Pigmentiphaga aceris: one gene and its partner. The protein of the gene in region 2 interacts with the protein of the main gene of each other region in a pairwise test. Links are inferred from orthologs where the notes say so. Each region holds a gene or a part of one and is shown on either strand. Other genes may lie near its edges.

Evidence for each region.
Region 1: the proteins of dnaE (region 2) and FXN63_RS26500 interact in binary tests that used the Escherichia coli proteins (3 or more experiments, as listed by UniProt). The link is inferred for Pigmentiphaga aceris from one-to-one orthologs.

The regions. Positions count from the first base shown.
Region 1 is NZ_CP043046.1:6,124,042-6,132,189, reverse strand. The notes cover bases 2,627-5,623. They hold FXN63_RS26500 (methionine aminotransferase), read right to left. Parts: upstream 4,710-5,623; coding sequence 3,543-4,709; downstream 2,627-3,542. Other genes in these bases: FXN63_RS26490 (D-2-hydroxyacid dehydrogenase family protein), read right to left, coding at 5,363-5,623; FXN63_RS26495 (cold-shock protein), read left to right, coding at 5,035-5,241. Outside these bases: FXN63_RS26510 (AAA family ATPase), read right to left, coding at 1-1,476; FXN63_RS26505 (metallophosphoesterase family protein), read right to left, coding at 1,473-2,606; more of FXN63_RS26490, read right to left, coding at 5,624-6,382; FXN63_RS26485 (fasciclin domain-containing protein), read left to right, coding at 6,567-7,028; FXN63_RS26480 (sulfite exporter TauE/SafE family protein), read left to right, coding at 7,340-8,113. UniProt on the Escherichia coli protein: Shows aminotransferase activity with methionine and histidine as substrates, and to a lesser extent also with phenylalanine.
Region 2 is NZ_CP043046.1:4,067,705-4,076,936, reverse strand. What follows is about bases 2,548-6,628. They hold dnaE (DNA polymerase III subunit alpha), read left to right. Parts: upstream 2,548-2,936; coding sequence 2,937-6,428; downstream 6,429-6,628. Other genes in these bases: FXN63_RS17615 (glycosyltransferase family 2 protein), read left to right, coding at 6,455-6,628; FXN63_RS17625 (DUF4148 domain-containing protein), read left to right, coding at 2,548-2,713. Also shown: FXN63_RS17640 (flavin reductase family protein), read right to left, coding at 1-300; tRNA glutamyl-Q(34) synthetase GluQRS, read right to left, coding at 376-1,281; FXN63_RS17630 (LysR family transcriptional regulator), read right to left, coding at 1,285-2,247; more of FXN63_RS17625, read left to right, coding at 2,411-2,547; more of FXN63_RS17615, read left to right, coding at 6,629-7,258; FXN63_RS17610 (glycosyltransferase family 2 protein), read left to right, coding at 7,255-8,118; FXN63_RS17605 (O-antigen ligase family protein), read right to left, coding at 8,235-9,232. UniProt on the Escherichia coli protein: DNA polymerase III is a complex, multichain enzyme responsible for most of the replicative synthesis in bacteria. This DNA polymerase also exhibits 3' to 5' exonuclease activity. The alpha chain is the DNA polymerase catalytic subunit.

The DNA of each region.
Region 1 (8,148 bases), 2.1 Mb from region 2 along the record:
CAGTGTCGGCAGATCGGCACCACCGGGGGCAATCTGGAAACGGCCGATACCGGCAATCGCAAGCAGCGTTTCCGCGCTCAGTTGCCGCTCGCCAGTGCCTTGCAGGCTCACGCCATCCAGACTGACGTCCGTGGTGTTTGCCGAGTCCAGATGGAAAGACAGGCGTGTCGCCCCTGCGCTTTGTCGGGATTGCAGGGGGGCAAGCTGCTGGCTGCCGGTGCGCAATGCCGTCAGCTGTGCGGAATCAAGATGATTGGCCTGCACCTGGGCATCGAATTCGGCAATGCGCTGGGTGAGCACCTGAGCTTCGCGGTGTGCCGTCTCCAGACGCCCCAGTTCGCGCTCGGCCCGGACGATCTGGTCGGACAGGTCTCGCCGCTCGGATTCGGCCTGTGCTGCCTCCAGAAGCGCCGTGGCGGCGTTTGCAGCCTCGGTACGGCCTGCGACCGAGGTCTCGGTACGCTGACGCGTCTCCTGGGCCTGGGTGACCGCCTGGTCGGCCTTTTCAAGCTCGCGCGCCAGCGCAGCGACTTCGTCTTCGTCCTGCTGGTCGCGTGCAACCTGTTCCTGCAGCAGTGTCAGGGTCTGTGCGGCCTGCAGCGATTCACGTTTCAAGGCGTCGGCGGCATCCTGGTCACGACGGATGGTGGCCAGCTTGTCACGTGCCTGTGCCGCCTGTTTTTCCAGCTCGGTCCAGGGCTGGGCCTGGCGTGCTTTTTCGTGGGTGTCGCGCAGTTGCGCCAGCTGGTCTACATCGGTATCCAGGCGGGTTTTTTCTGCCAGCAATGTGCTTTGTCTGGCCATCGCTTCGGCCAAGGCATCTTCCGCCGCTTTGTACTCGCCTTTGGGACGGTTGCTGCGGGCATCACGCAGGGCGGCGCGCGCCTCGACGGCACGGTCGAACACGCGGTCGCTGTCACCCGTGACCAGCTCGCCCGACAACTGACTGAGCGCATCGCGCAGATGGGAACCGGCGTAGGCGGCCGGTTCCAACAGGTTCTGTCCCTCGCCTTGCTGTATCCACAAGAGGCCGGGCACACCACTGTGTTCGGCTTTGCTCTGTCCTTTGCTGGCGAACTCGAAACCCAGTAGTTCAGCCAGCGCGTCTTCTGCCTGTTCGCCTTCCAGTCGCTGGGCACCGCCGTCGATCAGCAGTTCACAACGGGCCTTGGTCAGAAAGGATTTACGCAGTTCGTATTCGCGGGCACCGACGCGGAATTGCACGGTGACGGTGGGGCGGGCACCGCTGCTGTTCCAGGGGGCGAAGTCTTCGACTTTCGAGGTCTTGAAACGCTGAAGAAACGCACCGCGCAGGGCAGCGGCAATGGTGCTTTTGCCGGCTTCGTTCGGACCGACAAAAAGATTGAGCCCAGGCTGCAATCCATCGAGCGCAAAGGGGGCGCGGAAGCGGCGGAATTCTTCGAGTGCGATGCGGTCGAGTTTCATGCGGTTTTGGTCCATGCGGTCCTGACTCATTTCCCGGCCTCCTTCGCAGGCGCATCCACAGTCAGTTCACGTTGATAACGAACCAGCAGACCGAGTGCTTCGCGAGCCAGGTCCGCCTTGGCGGGGTCTTCCTGCAAGACCCGCAACTGCTGCAGCACATCGGAGACATAACCCTGCGCGCCGAGCGTGACCAGATCATGTTCGTCCGGCTCCAGCACCATGGCCGTCACATCGCTGCGCAGCGATCGCACCCGTGCCGAGGCATCGGCCAGGCAGGCATCCAGCCGATCTCGCGTGGCGAGATTGACGTGTCCGCCCACCTCGATCTGCAACACGTCCTGCGGACCTAGTTGCGCCAAGCGTTGGGCGAGTTCATCGACATCGCTGGGCACCGAGATATGCACCGACCAGGACGACCAGACATAACGGCCGATCTGGTGACGGGTCACGGCGGGCACTGCGCCCACCGCATCAATGGCGACTTCCAGCACGAAGCCCGGTTCGTTGCCGCGAAAGCGGTCCTGTTCCGGCGTGCCGGCGTACCAGGTGTTGGCGTCGATCTGCAGGCAGCCATGCCAGTCGCCCAGCGCCAGGTAGTCCAGACGTGCCCGGCTGGCCCTGTCTGCGGCAATCGAGTTGGTCGAATCGATGGTGTCGGGCAGGCGGCCGGTCACGCTGCCATGGGCAATGCCGATGCGAAGGTGGTCGTCCGGACTTTCCAGCCGGTCGAAGGCGTCGGTCACATCGTCGTAGGTATGACGCTGGGTCAGCGGGGCGGCGAGCACGGCTGCGCGCAGGTCCGGCAGCACCAGCAGGCCGTTCGGTCGATGGACATTGGCGGGTACGCAGCCCAGTTGCGCGGCGCGAGTCCACACGCTGTCGGCCAGCGCGGCGTCGTGGTTGCCCGCAATCATGATCCACGGGCCGGCAAACGGTGCGAGCGCTGCAAACAGGCGGCGAATGGTCCGGTCCGACACCGCCTGGGTGTCGAACACATCACCGGCGACCAGCACGGCATCGACCTGGCGGGATGCCGCCAGCTGGGCAATCCGGCCAACGGTGTCGATTCGGGCATCGGCCAGCACCGCGCCGTCTTCGACATCGAACTGACCGTAGTGGCGACCAATCTGCCAATCGGCGGTGTGGATAAAACGAAGCATGCAGATCCTGGAGCAATGGCGGCCACGACACGTGGACAAGCCGAAAAGTTGGGGCTGTGGATGACGGCGAAATGTTGAAGTTATCCGCAGTTCTGGTGCAAAAACTTATCAACACGCCTGTGGACAACGTGAGGGAAAAGAACTTGTGCACAGCCTGTTGATAATTTCTGGATAAGGCTGCTTATTTGTTCTGTGGAAAAAGTTGTTCATTTTCCAGATACACTACAGGTTCATACTTTTCCACGCCAAAAAAATCGCGCAGGTTGTTGATAAATAAAGATAAAGTGAAGAACTTCGAGTTATCCACAGACACCTATTACCTACTACTATCAAGATAGATAGTAATGTGTATAACAACCTTCCTAGCTGCGACGACGCGTCCCTCCGGGACTTGCTGAAGACCAAAGGCAAGGATTCCTGGCAATGCAGGGATCACGTCTTGGCGATGCAAAGGGGATTGCCGACTTGAAGACATGCAGAACAGGCATGTGGAACAAGCCGTGCAAAACGGACGTGCAAGGGGATGGGAAACTGATGCGCTGGTACCTGCCGGGCTCACCAGGCAGATTCACAGTGGATAAACCGTGAACAAGTCGAAGGAAATCGACGGTGTACAAGCCCTGGTCTGCAAGACAAGGGTGAGAAGGCTCAGGAAGCGCTCAGCGGGCCGTCACGGCATTTGGGGCTCTTGTGCCCACCCTGGGGTGGTCCAGACGCTTGTAGTGGCATCAGGAAGCGCTGCTGACGCTCTGGCTGAGGGGAAGTCAGACGAGCGCGTCTGATCCTGCGAGCAAGGCTCACATCGCCATTTACTGAAAACCGTGTTTTGAACGAAAAAAGACCACGGTGCGGCAATCAGCCGCAGCGTGGTCTTTTATGCCGGTGTGATTCAGCGCAATCGCAAATCACACCGGTCCTACACGGGGTTCTGGCCAATCACACCCGTTGCAGGCGTTCCAGTGCGGTGTCGAGCGTGGCGTCCTGCTTGGCGAAGCAGAAGCGAACCATCTGACGGTTGGAAGAGGGCGCATCCGGTTTGCCGTAGAACGCTGCAATCGGGATGACGGCCACGCCGTGCTCAGTCGTCAGCCATTTGGCAAACTCGGCTTCCGGCACGTCGGAAATCGCCGAGTAATCTGCCAGCAGGAAGAACGTGCCCGGGCTGGGCAGCGGACGGAAACGGGTTTTCTTCAAGCCTTCGAACAGGCGGTCGCGCTTGGCCTGGTAGAACGTGGGCAGATTCAGGTAGGGCAGGGGGTCTTTCAGATATTCCGCCACCGCAAACTGCATGGGGGACGAGACGGTGAACACCATGAACTGGTGAACCTTGCGCAATTCCACCGTGAGCGCCGCTGGTGCGCAGCAATAGCCCAGTTTCCATCCAGTGATGTGGAAAGTCTTGCCGAACGAACCGATCAGGATGGAACGGGCCGCCAGGGCAGGGCGACGTGCAATCGACGCATGCAGCACGCCGTCGAACACGATGTGTTCGTAGGCTTCGTCCGACAGCAGAATCACACCGGTATCCGACACGATCTTTTCCAGCGCATCCAGATCGGCGTCGTTCAATACCGCGCCGGTGGGGTTGTGCGGGAAGTTGATCAGCAGCAGACGGGTGCGCGAGGTGATGGCCGCACGCACGCGATCCCATTCCACCCGGTAATACGGGTCGTCCGTCTGGGGCGTACGCAGCGGCACGGGTACCGGTGTGCCGCCAGCCAGGCGAATGGCAGGCACGTAGCTGTCGTAGCAGGGCTCCAGCACCACGACCTCATCGCCAGGGTGCACAGTGGCCATGATTGCCGTCATCAGCGCCTGGGTGGCACCGCTGGTGACCGTGATATCGGTATCCGGGTGGTAGGCGTGGCCGTAAAGCGTTTCGATCTTGTCGGCGATGGCTTGGCGCAAGGGGGCGACGCCCGGCATGAACGGATATTGGTTATGACCCGCCTTCATCGCTTCGTCGACCAGCGCGATCAGGCGCGAATCCGGATTGAAGTCAGGAAATCCCTGTCCGAGATTAATCGCTTGGCGTTCGGTCGCCAGGCGGCTCATGACAGTGAAAATGGTGGTGCCGACATCCGGCAGCTTGGAAAGGACCATGGTTGGCAACTTGGTAACTGTTCAGGCAGAGGTGCCAGTCTAGCCCACGCGATGATGGTTCAAATGGGCTGCCGGACCCCCGTTCAATACCCGCATATCCAAGCCCCACGTGACTTTAAGGGTTTTCCCGATACGTATTGCGAATTACTAACAATTTCATTGGCAAAGGTTTGATTCGTCTGTTTTGCGCGGGTATGCTGCATTTCGCAGTTGAATTCCAGTAGTGCGCAAGTCCCGTCTGCCTTATGCGGAGGCTTTCCGCATTCCAGTTGGTGTCGGCGTTCTTGGTTTCAGTGCACTTTTCTTTATTTAAAGGACGCCACCCATGGCACAGAAGGGCAAGGTTAAATGGTTCAACGCCGACAAGGGCTTCGGTTTCATTACTCCCGATGCCGGCGGACCTGACGTTTTTGCACACTTTTCCGCCATTACCGGCCGCGGCTATCGCAGCCTGACGGAAGGTCAGGAAGTGGAATACGAAGTCAAGGACGGCCCGAAAGGCCCCCAGGCATCGGACATCAAGCCGCTTTGAGCGCGGTGTCCTGTCAGACCTGATATCGGCGCTTGTCCCGCCGATAAACAAAACGCCCCGCTGATGCGGGGCGTTTTATTTTGGTTTTTATACACGTTCCAGGCTGGTCGGGATCAGCGATTTACATATTCTGATGCGGCCAGCGTTTCAGCACATCGGGATTGGCCACGTGTTCCGGTCGACCTTCTGCCCAAGCCAGGATCGTGCCGAATGCCTGACGGAAGTAGGACTCATAACTGTCCTGCTCGACATAACCAATATGCGGCGTGCAGATCACGTTTTCCATGCGCAGGAACGGGTGGCCTTGCAAAATGGGTTCGGACTCAAACACGTCGATGGCAGCCAGACCCGGTTTGCCCCGGTTGAGGGCAGCCACCAATGCATCGGGTTCGATCAATTCGGCACGCGCGGTATTGACCAGAAGCGCAGTGGGTTTCATCCGCAGCAGATCTTCCTGCGTCACGCTGCCACGCGTTTCGTCATTCAGGCGCAGGTTCAAACTGAGCACGTCTGCCGTTTCGAACAGGGCCGATTTGCTGGTGGCAAATTCGTGACCATCTTGTTGTGCGCGTTCCCGTGACCCTTCGCGGCCCCATACCAGGACCTTCATGCCGAAGGCGGTGGCGTAGGTGGCCAGGCGCTGGCCGATCTTTCCATAGCCCAGAATGCCCAGCGTGCGGCCATGCAGCGTCTGGCCCAGGCCGAAATTGGCCGGCATCGACGCGGCCTTCATGCCCGGTTGCTGCCAGGCGCCGTGCTTGAGCGCAGCCACGTGCTGGGGAATGCGGCGCAAGGCCGCCATGATCAGTGCCCAGGTCAGTTCCGAGGCGGCAATCGGGGATCCTTTGCCCTCAGTCACGATGACGCCACGCGCGGTGCAGGCGTCCAGATCGATATGCGGACCGACGCGTGCAGTCTGCGCGATCAGCTTCAGTTTCGGCAGCTTTTCCAGCAGCAGGCGAGTAATGGCCGTGCGTTCACGGATCAGCACCAGGACTTCGGTATCTCGCAGTCGTACCGACAACTGGCCAATACCTTTGACGGTGTTGTTGAACACCTTCACTTCATGGCCTTCCAGCATGCTGAAGCAGTCCAGTTTACGGACTGCATCCTGGTAGTCGTCGAGGATAGTGATATTCATGAACGCGGACTCATACGTCGATGTTTAAAGTGAGCGGATACTATCATCGCAAGCATTGCCTGGCCGCTGCTGTTGCGAACGCTTGCCAAGCGCCCGCGCCTGGTTACAGCCTACACGTCCATGATGCCAATTGATAGACGGTGAGTTTCCTTGCTCAGCCGCCATTTTTTCGGGAGGCCGGGACATGAACAGAATCTGGATAGCAGGTGTATTGCTGAGCGCAGGCTGCATAGCAGGTGCTCAGGCTGCCGATGTGGTCGATACGGCAGCAGCAACGGGTCAGGCGCGCACCATGGTGGAGGCCGCTCAGTCAGTGGGATTGTCTGACACCTTGCGCAAGGCCGGGCCATATACGGTGTTTGCACCGACTGACGAGGCGTGGGCGCAATTGCCTGCCAATACGGTCGAGCAGTTGCTGGCTGACAAGGCCTTGTTGGCCGAGGTGTTGAAGTACCACGTGGTGCCGGGGGTCTTGCATGCGGATGACTTGAAGCAGGGCAATCTGAAGACGGTGCAGGGGCAGACGCTGGCGATGGTGAACGGGCCACAGGGTTGGCAGATTGACGGTGCGTCGGTGGTCAAGGCAGATGTGGAAGCCGATAACGGTGTGGTCTATTTGATCGACAAGGTGATTTTCCCCAAGTGATCCGGCTGCGCCGGGTTGGGGAATTGAAGGTGGCTTGCGTGCTAGCATGCGGCGCAATCTGGCGGCCTTGGCTGACGAGTGCTGAGGTGGTTTAGCGATGAACGTGGGTGCTTTCAGGTAGCGAATTCGGGTATTGAATTCAGGTATCCCCGGATACGCACGCAAGCATTCCGTTAAGCATCCAGTTAAGCACTCAGGCAAACATTTTTGTCGGTAAGGAAGCGCGGTCTCGATCAGAGGCCGCGTTTTTTTTCGCCTTGATTATTCATCTGCGGTTCTTCTTCTACCCGACTTTTTGCGCTGGTTTTGCTATGGACTTATCGAGCACGCAATGGCTCATGTTGGCTTGTGCCGCTTTTATGGCGGGTTATATCGATTCGATTGTGGGTGGGGGAGGGCTGATTCAAGTCCCGGCCATTTTCTCGATTTTTCCACGTGAAGCACCGGCGACCTTGTTGGGGACCAGCAAACTGGCGGGCATCATTGGGACCGGTTCGGCGGCATGGCGATACGCTCGTTCGACGCGGGTGCCGTGGCGCACGGCGTTGCCGGCAGCGTGTGCGGCTTTCTTTTGCGCATTCTGGGGCGCATGGTCGGTGACGCGAATTCCGCCTGAGACGGTGCGGCCGATTTTGCCTTTTGTGTTGATGGCGGTGTTTGTCTATACCTTGGCGAAGAAGGATTTGGGCAGTGTGCATGCGCCGAAGTTTGATGGTCGGCGAGAGTTGTTCATGGCCTTGCTGATGGGTGGGGCGATTGGGTTTTACGACGGTTTGTTCGGGCCTGGCACGGGCAGTTTTCTGCTGTTTATGTTTGTGCGCTTTTTCGGGTTTGATTTTCTGTCTGGGTCGGTGTCGGCCAAAATCGTTAACGTGGCGTGTAATGCGGCGGCACTATTGTGGTTTGGTGCGGATGGCCATGTGTGGTGGGCGGTGGGTGCGGTGATGGCGGTGTTCAATCTGGCGGGTTCGCAGATTGGCAGTCGGATGGCGCTTAAGCATGGAACGGGGTTTGTTCGGCGGCTGTTTTTGGTTGTTGTCTCGGCGCTGATTGTTAAGTCTATGTATGACGCTTTTTTCCGATGATTGCTGAGGTTGTCGCACTGCAGCAATTTGGGGTG
Region 2 (9,232 bases):
AACAATCGACGCGCTCAGGTTCATTTTCTCGGCCAGCGGGCGGGTGGCCAGATTCCACACGAATTCACCGGTGGCTTCGGCGTTGCGCACCGAATCCTTGTAGCCGTTGCTGGAAAAGCCGATCAGGGCCGGCGTGTAGCTGAAGGCGTTGAAGAAGCTGTAGGGCGCAAGATTGAGCACACCTTCGGGGCTGCGGGTGGCGATCCAGCCGATCGGCCGCGGGCCCACGATCGAGTTGAACGGGTCGTGCGCCAGGCCGTGACCGGCCGCAGGTTCGTAATAGTGCATGTCTTGCGTCACCGAACTCTCCAGAGAAGGAGCCAGAAAAGGCTACCAGGTGATTGACGAGCGCTTTGGGCTGCGCGCTGTCCACGGTCAAAGAGCGGACTGGCCGTGCGCAGGCACAAAGCGCTGCGCCCATTGGCGTGTCGCCGAGGTCCAGAAGTCTGGCAGATTTTGCGCCGGCAGCGGGGAAAACCCCAGCGCAGACCAGGCGTTTTGCAGCGTGCGAAGCGGATTGTCCAGATCGAGCGCAGTGGCCCCCGTTTGTTTGGACAGCTTCTGGCCCAGTTCATTGGTGACCACCGGCACGTGCATCATCTGCGGCAAGGGCAGGCCAAGCAATTCCTGCAACACTCGCTGGCGCGCGGTAGACCCCAACAAATCGGCCCCACGCACGATGTCGGTAATGCCTTGCCATGCGTCGTCCACCACCACCGCAAGCTGATACGCCCACAGCCCATCGGCGCGCCGCAAGACGAAGTCGCCCACCTCGCGCGCCACGTCCTGGCATTGTTCACCCACCCAGCGGTCGTTAAAGCAGTGCACGCCATCGGGCACACGCAAGCGCCATGCGCGCGCACTGCGTCCGGCAGGCAAGCCGTGCCGGCAGGTACCTGGGTAGGGCAATTCGCCCACCGGCAAAGCCCCTCGGCTGGACATCAGCGAGTCGGCAATTTCCTTGCGGGTACAAGCGCAACCGTAGATGTGGCCGGCCGCAATCAGTTGATCGAACGCTGCCTGATAGGCCGCGTCACGGGTCGATTGATAGACCACATCACCATCCCAGTGCATGCCCAGCGCAGTCAGTTGCGCCATGATCTGGCGGTCGCTGTCAGGCACCACGCGTGGGGTGTCGAGATCTTCGATGCGCAGCAGCCAGGTGCCTTGCCTGGCGCGTGCGTCAAGCAGGCTCGCCATTGCGGCCACCAGTGAGCCTGCATGCAGGGCACCGGTCGGGCTGGGCGCAAAGCGGCCAATGTAGGAAGCGGGTGTCGACATGGGCTAATTATTGATGGGAATGGCTGCGCCCGGATTGTCCAGCGCAACATCCTGGGACAGCAAGGCAGCGCGCAGACGCGGCGATTGCAGGCGCTGCAGGAACCAGCTCAGCGCCAAGCCATCTGCAGGGCTGCGCCAGGCGTAAAGCAGTGGTTCGGGCGCGCTTGGCCGATTCAGCCGCAAATGCACCAGCGTTCCGTCTGCGATGTGGGGAGCAGCCAGGTTCAAGGGCAGGAATCCACAGCCCAGGCCGCGCTGTAGCGCCGTCACTTTATGAGGCAGGGAGGACACCGTGAAGCTGTTGCGACTGGCATGCATGCCCCGGTTCAGTCCGGGCATGCGCCGCGTGGTGTCGGCCAATATCACCACTTGGTGACGGGCGATCTCGCTGGGTTCGATGGGTTGCGGCAACTGCGCCAGCGGGTGATGCGGCGCTGCGCAGAAAGCCATGCTGAAAGCACCCAGAGCCCGTGACGGAAAACCTGGGCCGGGCGCGCCTTCGGTGTGGGCACCGATCACCAGGTCCACGCGTCCTGATACCAGTGCATCCCAGTTGCCTTGCAGGATTTCGCTGCTGAAGATCAGGTGGGTGTGCTGGTTGATGCGCTGAAAGTCTTCCACCAGATCGAACAAGGGTTCCATCGGAAAGAGTGCATTGACGGCTATGCGCAGTTCCACTTCCCAGCCAGTGGCAACCCGTTTTACCCGGTCGGCCAAGGCGTCGAAGGCGTTCACCAAGTGGCGGCCTTCCCGCAAAAGCGCTTCGCCTGCAGGCGTCAGTCGGGCCCGGTGACCACTGCGGTCGAACAGCAGCACGTCCAGGCTTTCTTCCAGCTGCCGCACGGAATAGGTGATTGCAGACGGGACTTTGCCCAGTTCGCGCGCCGCCTTGGCAAAACTGCCGTGGCGGGCAATGGCATCGACCATAAGAACCGAATCGGGGGTCAGGGTATTGGCGAACGACATCAAACCACGATAGTAGTTCGTTCAAAAATTTGCAATGGTTTCGTCAATTGCGTGGCGCAAACCCCGTTATTGGCGCGCTCACAATGCAGCCCATGCACAGACGCGGCCGCAAATCAGATTGCCCCGCAGCGCTGCAAGCCCCCTAATAACTTCTGGAGTTGTCATGAAAGTTCTGTTCCCCGTCGCCCTGGTTGCTGCCTTGTTTGCTTCGTCCGCCTACGCCGATGAAATCTCCAATCCCGCCGACCAGATTCGTGAACAGGCGCAAAGCGTGAAGACCCGCGCGCAAGTCGTGTCGGAACTGCAAGCAGCCCGCCGTGCTGGTGCAATGGGTGAAGTGGGCGAGGATGTCGAGTACGGTCAGCACGCTGCCGTGACCAGCCAACTGAGCCGGGCGCAGGTGGCTGCCGAGGCGCTCAAGGCGCGAATCGCAGGCAACGTTCAGGTTGGTGAGCTGGAAGGCTGAACACGTTCTGGACACGATGTTTGTGTCATCAGGCGCAGCATGCGCTTGATGACAATGAGCCCGTCATTCCAAAGGAATGACGGGCTTTTTTCTTTCAGCAAATAATTTGAACCTTTTCTGTCCGATGGCTGTCCTGTCGCGCTGAATCCAGCCGCGCGCTGCCTTTTGGCAGGCTTTGTCTAGGTATCGGCCGAAAGTCAGCCGCGCGGTTTAAAATGGCCGGATGTCTTCCGTAGCGCAAAACTCCCCCTTCGTTCACCTGCGCGTCCACTCCGAGTTCTCGGTTGTCGACGGCACGGTGCGTATTGACGACCTGGTCAGCCGGGTGGCCGAGATGGGCCAGCCCGCCGTCGCCCTGACGGACCTGTCCAACCTGTTCGGTCTGGTCAAGTTCTACAACGCGGCGCGCGGCAAGGGCGTCAAGCCGATTGCCGGCTGCGATGTCTGGGTGACCAACGAGAACGATCTCGCCAAACCGTATCGGCTGCTGCTGCTGGCGCGTACGCACCAGGGTTACCTGAACCTGTGCGAACTGCTCAGCCGCGCCTTCCTGCGCAACCAGGAACGGGGCCGCGCAGAGGTCTTGCCCGAATGGTTCGCGGAACTGGGCGAGGGTTTGATCGTGCTGTCCGGCGGTCGTAATGGTGAAGTGGGGCGTGCGCTGGAAGACGGCAATGTGCCGGCTGCGCTCGCCGCTGCGCGTGTCTGGTCGGCACGTTTTCCCGGGGCCTTCTATATAGAGTTGCAGCGCGCGGGCCACGATGGTGACGAACGCTACGTGCAGGCCGCGTTGCATCTGGCGGTGCAGGCGCAACTGCCCGTGGTCGCCACGCACCCCATCCAGTTCCTGGAGCAAGACGGCTTCATGGCGCACGAGGCCCGCACCTGCATTTCCGAGGGCGAGCAACTGGGCAATCCGAAGCGCGTGCGCCGCTTCACCCAAGAACAATACCTGCTGACGTCTGAAGACATGCAGCGCAAGTTCGCCGACATTCCCTCGGCGCTGGCCAATACTGTGCAGATTGCGCAGCGCTGCAATCTGAGCCTGGTGCTGGGCAAGCCGCAGTTGCCTGACTTCCCGACCCCCGATGGCGTGTCGCTGGACGACTTCCTGATCCAGCTGTCGGAAGAAGGGCTGGAAAAGCGCATGGCCTTCCTGTTCCCCGACGAAGCGGAACGGGAATCGAAGCGCGCGCAGTATTACGAACGCCTGCGCTGGGAATGCAAGACCATCATCCAGATGGGCTTCCCCGGTTACTTCCTGATCGTTCAGGACTTCATCAACTGGGGCAAGAACAACGGCGTACCGGTGGGGCCGGGCCGGGGCTCGGGTGCAGGCTCGCTGGTGGCCTATGCGCTGGGCATTACCGACCTGGACCCGATCCGTTATGACTTGCTGTTCGAGCGATTCCTGAATCCCGAACGCGTCTCGATGCCTGACTTTGACATCGACTTCTGCCAGGACAACCGCGAACGCGTCATCGACTACGTGAAGGAAAAGTACGGTCGCCAGGCCGTGAGCCAGATCGCCACCTTCGGTACCTTGGGTGCCAAGGCCGTGGTGCGTGACGCCGGTCGTGTGCTGGACATGCCTTACTTGTTCTGCGACGGCTTGTCCAAGCTGATCCCGTTCAATCCCATGGACCCGTGGACGCTGGAACGCACACTGAAGGACGAGCCGGCCTTCAAGGAACGCTACGAGCAGGAAGAGGAAGTTCGCTCGCTGGTTGACCTGGCCAAGCCGCTGGAAGGCCTGACCCGAAACATCGGCATGCACGCAGGCGGTGTGTTGATCGCCCCGGGCAAGCTTACTGATTTCTGCCCGCTGTATTGCCAGCCGGGGCAGGAAAACAGCGCGGTGTCGCAGTTCGACAAGGACGATGTGGAAGCCGTCGGCCTGGTGAAGTTCGACTTCTTGGGTCTGCGAAATCTGACGATTCTGGATTGGGCCGTGCGCTACGTGCGCCAGTTCAACGAGAACAAGCGCGACTTCGATGTGATGGCCTTGTCGCTCGACGACCCGGCCGTCTACAAGCTGCTGAGCGAGGGCAACACCACTTCGGTATTCCAGCTCGAATCGCGCGGCATGAAGGAACTGCTGAAGAAGCTGCGCCCGAATACTTTCGAAGACATCATCGCAATGCTTGCGCTGTATCGTCCCGGCCCGCTGGAATCGGGCATGGTGGACGACTTCGTGAATCGCAAGCACGGTCGTGCATCGGTGGATTATTTCCACCCCGACCTGGAAAGCACGCTGAAGAGCACCTATGGGGTCATCGTCTACCAAGAGCAGGTGATGCTGATCTCGCAGATCATCGGCGGCTATTCGCTGGGCGGTGCCGACTTGCTGCGCCGCGCCATGGGCAAGAAAAAGCCCGAGGAAATGGCCAAGCAGCGGGTGATGTTCGAAGAGGGTGCCAAGCAAAAGGGCCACGACCCGAAGCTGGCGGTGAACCTGTTCGACCTGATGGAAAAGTTCGCAGGCTACGGCTTCAACAAGTCGCACTCGGCCGCTTACGCCCTGATTTCCTACCAGACCGCGTGGCTGAAGGCCCATCACCCGGCCGAGTTCCTGGCCGCCACCATGTCGTCCGATATGGACGCCACCGACAAGGTGCAGGTGTTCTGCCGTGATGCGCAGGAAAACGGCGTCGAGGTCTTGCCGCCCGATGTGAACTATTCGGGCTACCGCTTCGAGCCGGTTGCCGACGTGCACACCAAGAAGGGCCTGCCGCCGCGCACCATGCGTTACGGTCTGGGTGCAGTGAAAGGCACGGGCCAAGGCGCAGTGGAAGACATTCTGCGTGCCCGCAAGGAAGGTGGCGCGTTCAAGAGCCTGTTCGATTTCTGCCGTCGCGTCAGCAAGCAGAGCGTGAACCGTCGCACCATCGAAGCCCTGATCAAGGCAGGTGCTTTCGACACCATCGAACCGAATCGCGCGGCCATGCTGGCATCTGTGCCGCTGGCGATGGAAGGTGCCGAACAGGCGGCACGTGCCGCCAGCCAAGTGTCGCTCTTCGGTGGCGACGACCATGACGATCTGACCGGTGAGCTGGTCAAGGTCGACCCCTGGGACATGCGTGAACAATTGACCCAGGAAAAGCTCGCGCTGGGTTATTTCTTCAGCGGCCACCTGTTCGATTCGTATCGCGATGAGGTTCGTCGCTTCGTGCGCACACCGCTGAACAAGATGCAGCCCAACCGCGAATTGCAATGGCTGGCAGGCGTGCTGACGGCGGTGCGGGTGCAGATGACCCGTCGCGGAAAAATGCTGTTTGCGGTGCTGGACGACGGCACGGCACAGGTGGAAATCTCGATCTTCAACGAGCTGTTCGAGCAGCATCGCAGCAAGCTGCGCGAAGACCAGTTGCTGGTGGTGCATGGCAAGGTCAGCAACGATGAATATTCGGGCGGCACGCGGATCGTGGCCGAAAATCTGTTCGATCTGCAGTTGGCGCGCGAGGCCAATGCACGTGCGCTGCGCATTACCTTGAATGGCAATGCAGATGCTGATCGCCTGCGGCAGATGCTTAATCCGTTCCGTGCAGAACCTGAAAACGGCTTGCCCGGTACGCCGGTCGAAATCCGCTATTCGCGTGGCGATGCGCGCTGCGTGGTCAGGCTTGATGAATCGTGGCGGGTGCGTTTGTCCGACACGCTGATTCAGCAGCTGGGCAAGTGGGTGCAGCCCGACGGCGTGGAGCTGACATATTGAGCACGACGACTGAGGGTGCTGGTGTGATGCCCGCGCCTGGATCGCGGCCGCGACTGTCCGTGATTCTGATCACGCACAATGAATCGGCCAACATCAGCGACTGCCTGGCCAGCCTGCGATTTGCCGATGAGTGGATCGTGGTTGATTCAGGCAGTTCCGATGACACGGTGGTGCGCGCGCGTGCCTTCGGTGCGCACGTGGTGCCCACCCGTGACTGGCCCGGTTTCGGCGCACAGAAGAACCGCGCATTGGCACTTGCGACCGGCGATTGGGTGTTGTCGATTGACGCCGATGAACGCGTGCCTGAACCGCTGGCCGAAGAAATTCGCCGCACCATCGAGCAGGCAAACACGGACGACAACGCGCCCGCCTTGTACGAACTGCCGCGCCTGTCGTCCTATTGCGGGCACTTCATGCGTCACGCTGGCTGGTGGCCCGACCCAGTGCTGCGCCTGTTCCGACGGGGCGAGGCAAACTTCACCGATCATCGGGTACACGAGCGCCTGATTCCCGTCGTGCCAGAAGCGCGCATCGGCCGCTTGCAACAGTCGCTGATCCATTACAGCTTCCGCGATCTGGAAACGGTGCTGGACAAGGTCAACCGCTATTCCACCGCCGGCGCGCAAGCCATGGGCGAGCGGGGCAAACGGGTGTCGTTGACCAGCGCGATCACGCACGGGCTGTGGGCATTTTTCCGCACCTATGTGATCAAGGCCGGGTTTCTGGATGGTCGCTACGGCTTCATGCTGGCGGTGTCCAATGCGGAAGGCACGTACTACCGCTACGTGAAGCGCCTGCTTGCGCAGGATGCCGAGAAGCCGCAGAAATGAACAAGACACCTAGCCTGGCCCTGGTCGTGACGACCTACAACCGGCCGGATGCCTTGGCTGTGGTGCTGCAATCTGCACTGGCCCAGACGCACCCGTTTGACGAAATCCTGGTGGCCGACGACGGTTCCGGGGCGTCAACGGCGGCGGTAATCGAGGAAGCGCGCAAGCATACGAAGGTGCGCATCGAACACGTCTGGCATCCCGATGAGGGCTTCCGGGCAGCCGCGATCCGCAATCGGGCCATTGTGCGAAGCCGGTCCGACTATGTGGTGTTTGTCGATGGGGATTGTGTCTTGCGCCCCAGTTTCGCGGCTCGCCACGCGGCACTTGCCGAGCGCGGCTGGCTGGTGGCGGGCAACCGGGTGCTGCTGTCTTCGCAGTACACACAGGCATTGCTGCAAGCCGGTGATGCATCGCCCTTGTGGCGACCGGTCGAACTGCTGCGCCAGCGCTTCAAAGGCGGCTTGAATCGCCTGCTGCCCTTATGGCCTCGGCCGTTGCATGCGGCGTGGCGCAAGCGTTATCCGCAGCGCTGGGAAGGGGCCAAGACCTGCAATCTGGCGGTGTGGCGAGACGATCTGCTTGCGGTGGACGGCTTTGACGAAGCGTTCGAGGGCTGGGGAATGGAAGATTCCGACTTGGTCATCCGGCTGATGCATGCCGGTGTGCAGCGCAAGGAAGGGCGCTTTGCGACGGGTGTATTCCACCTTTGGCATGCAGAGAATGACCGGTCGCGTCTGACCGAGAACGTGGCTCGGCTGGAAGCGCTGATCGACAGCAAGCGCCGGATGGCGGAGCGGGGTATCAGTGGTGTGCAGACGGGTGTGTCAGCAGGACATGCATCGCTGAAAAGCGCTTGATCCGGCAAGCGCACATTCGTTGCGTGTGATGCCCAGTGGAGATGTCAAACCAACTGGTGCGGCTTTAAAACCAATCGCGCGGCATCTCTAACCGACTGGCGCGGCACCACTTCCGCTCACGCCGCCGCGTTATCCCACTTGCCCCGGCCATCCTCATCCGCCTTCACGATAATGGCCAGCAGCGTAGCCGCCACCACGGTATAGAACGCCGCCACCATGGACACCGTGAACATCACCTCGGTCAGTCCGAACACCATGAACCCAAGGGTAAGAAACAAGCCCATCGTGCCGGCAATGCGCTTGTCCGGGTTCATGCTGCGCGCCGCCGACGCAAACACCACCGCCGGCACCAGCCAGATCGACAGCATGCTGGCCACGCCCAGCAGGCCCAGCGTCGCCAGGTTGAACATCAATTCATTGTGAGAATGGCCGAAAGCGGCAGCAGTGGGTGTCAGCACACCGCGCTGCGCCAGCTCCGACATGGTCTGCTTGTAGTTCTGCCGGCTGACGCCTATCAGCGGATGTTGGGTGAAGGTCAGCCAGGCTGCGTTCCACAACTGCAGGCGAGTGCCCACCGAGGAATCCAGATTTTTCCCGTCGAGATATTCCGTGATCTCGGTATGGGCGGCAGCGGTGCGCATCTGCACTTTCGGATTGAAGTGATACGCAGAAAGCACAGCCGTCACGACCAGCAGCAGGGCAAGCACCTTGATGCGCCATGACCCGCGATATTGCACCAGCAACACCAGTGCCATCACCGGCAAGGCCAGCCATCCACCCCGCGAACCCGAGGCATACGACGCCAGCAGGCCAGCCGTGCCTGCGCCGATCTTCACCAGCACGCACAGCTTGCCGGCATTGCTCTGCCAGTTGGACCAGCTGATCGACAGGAACGAGAACAGGCCAAGCAACAAGGCGATGTTGCTGAAGGCCAGCAGGTTGGTGAAGCCGACCTGCAAGGGCCGTTCGCCACCATTGGCCTGCAGCGCCACCGCCAGCATCAGCGCCGCAGCGATCGCACCGATGACGCAGCCCCATTGGAACTGCTTCAGCAACTTGCGAGGTGCACCCATCACGGCGAAGAACACCAGGCCGAACACGGCTACCCGGGTAG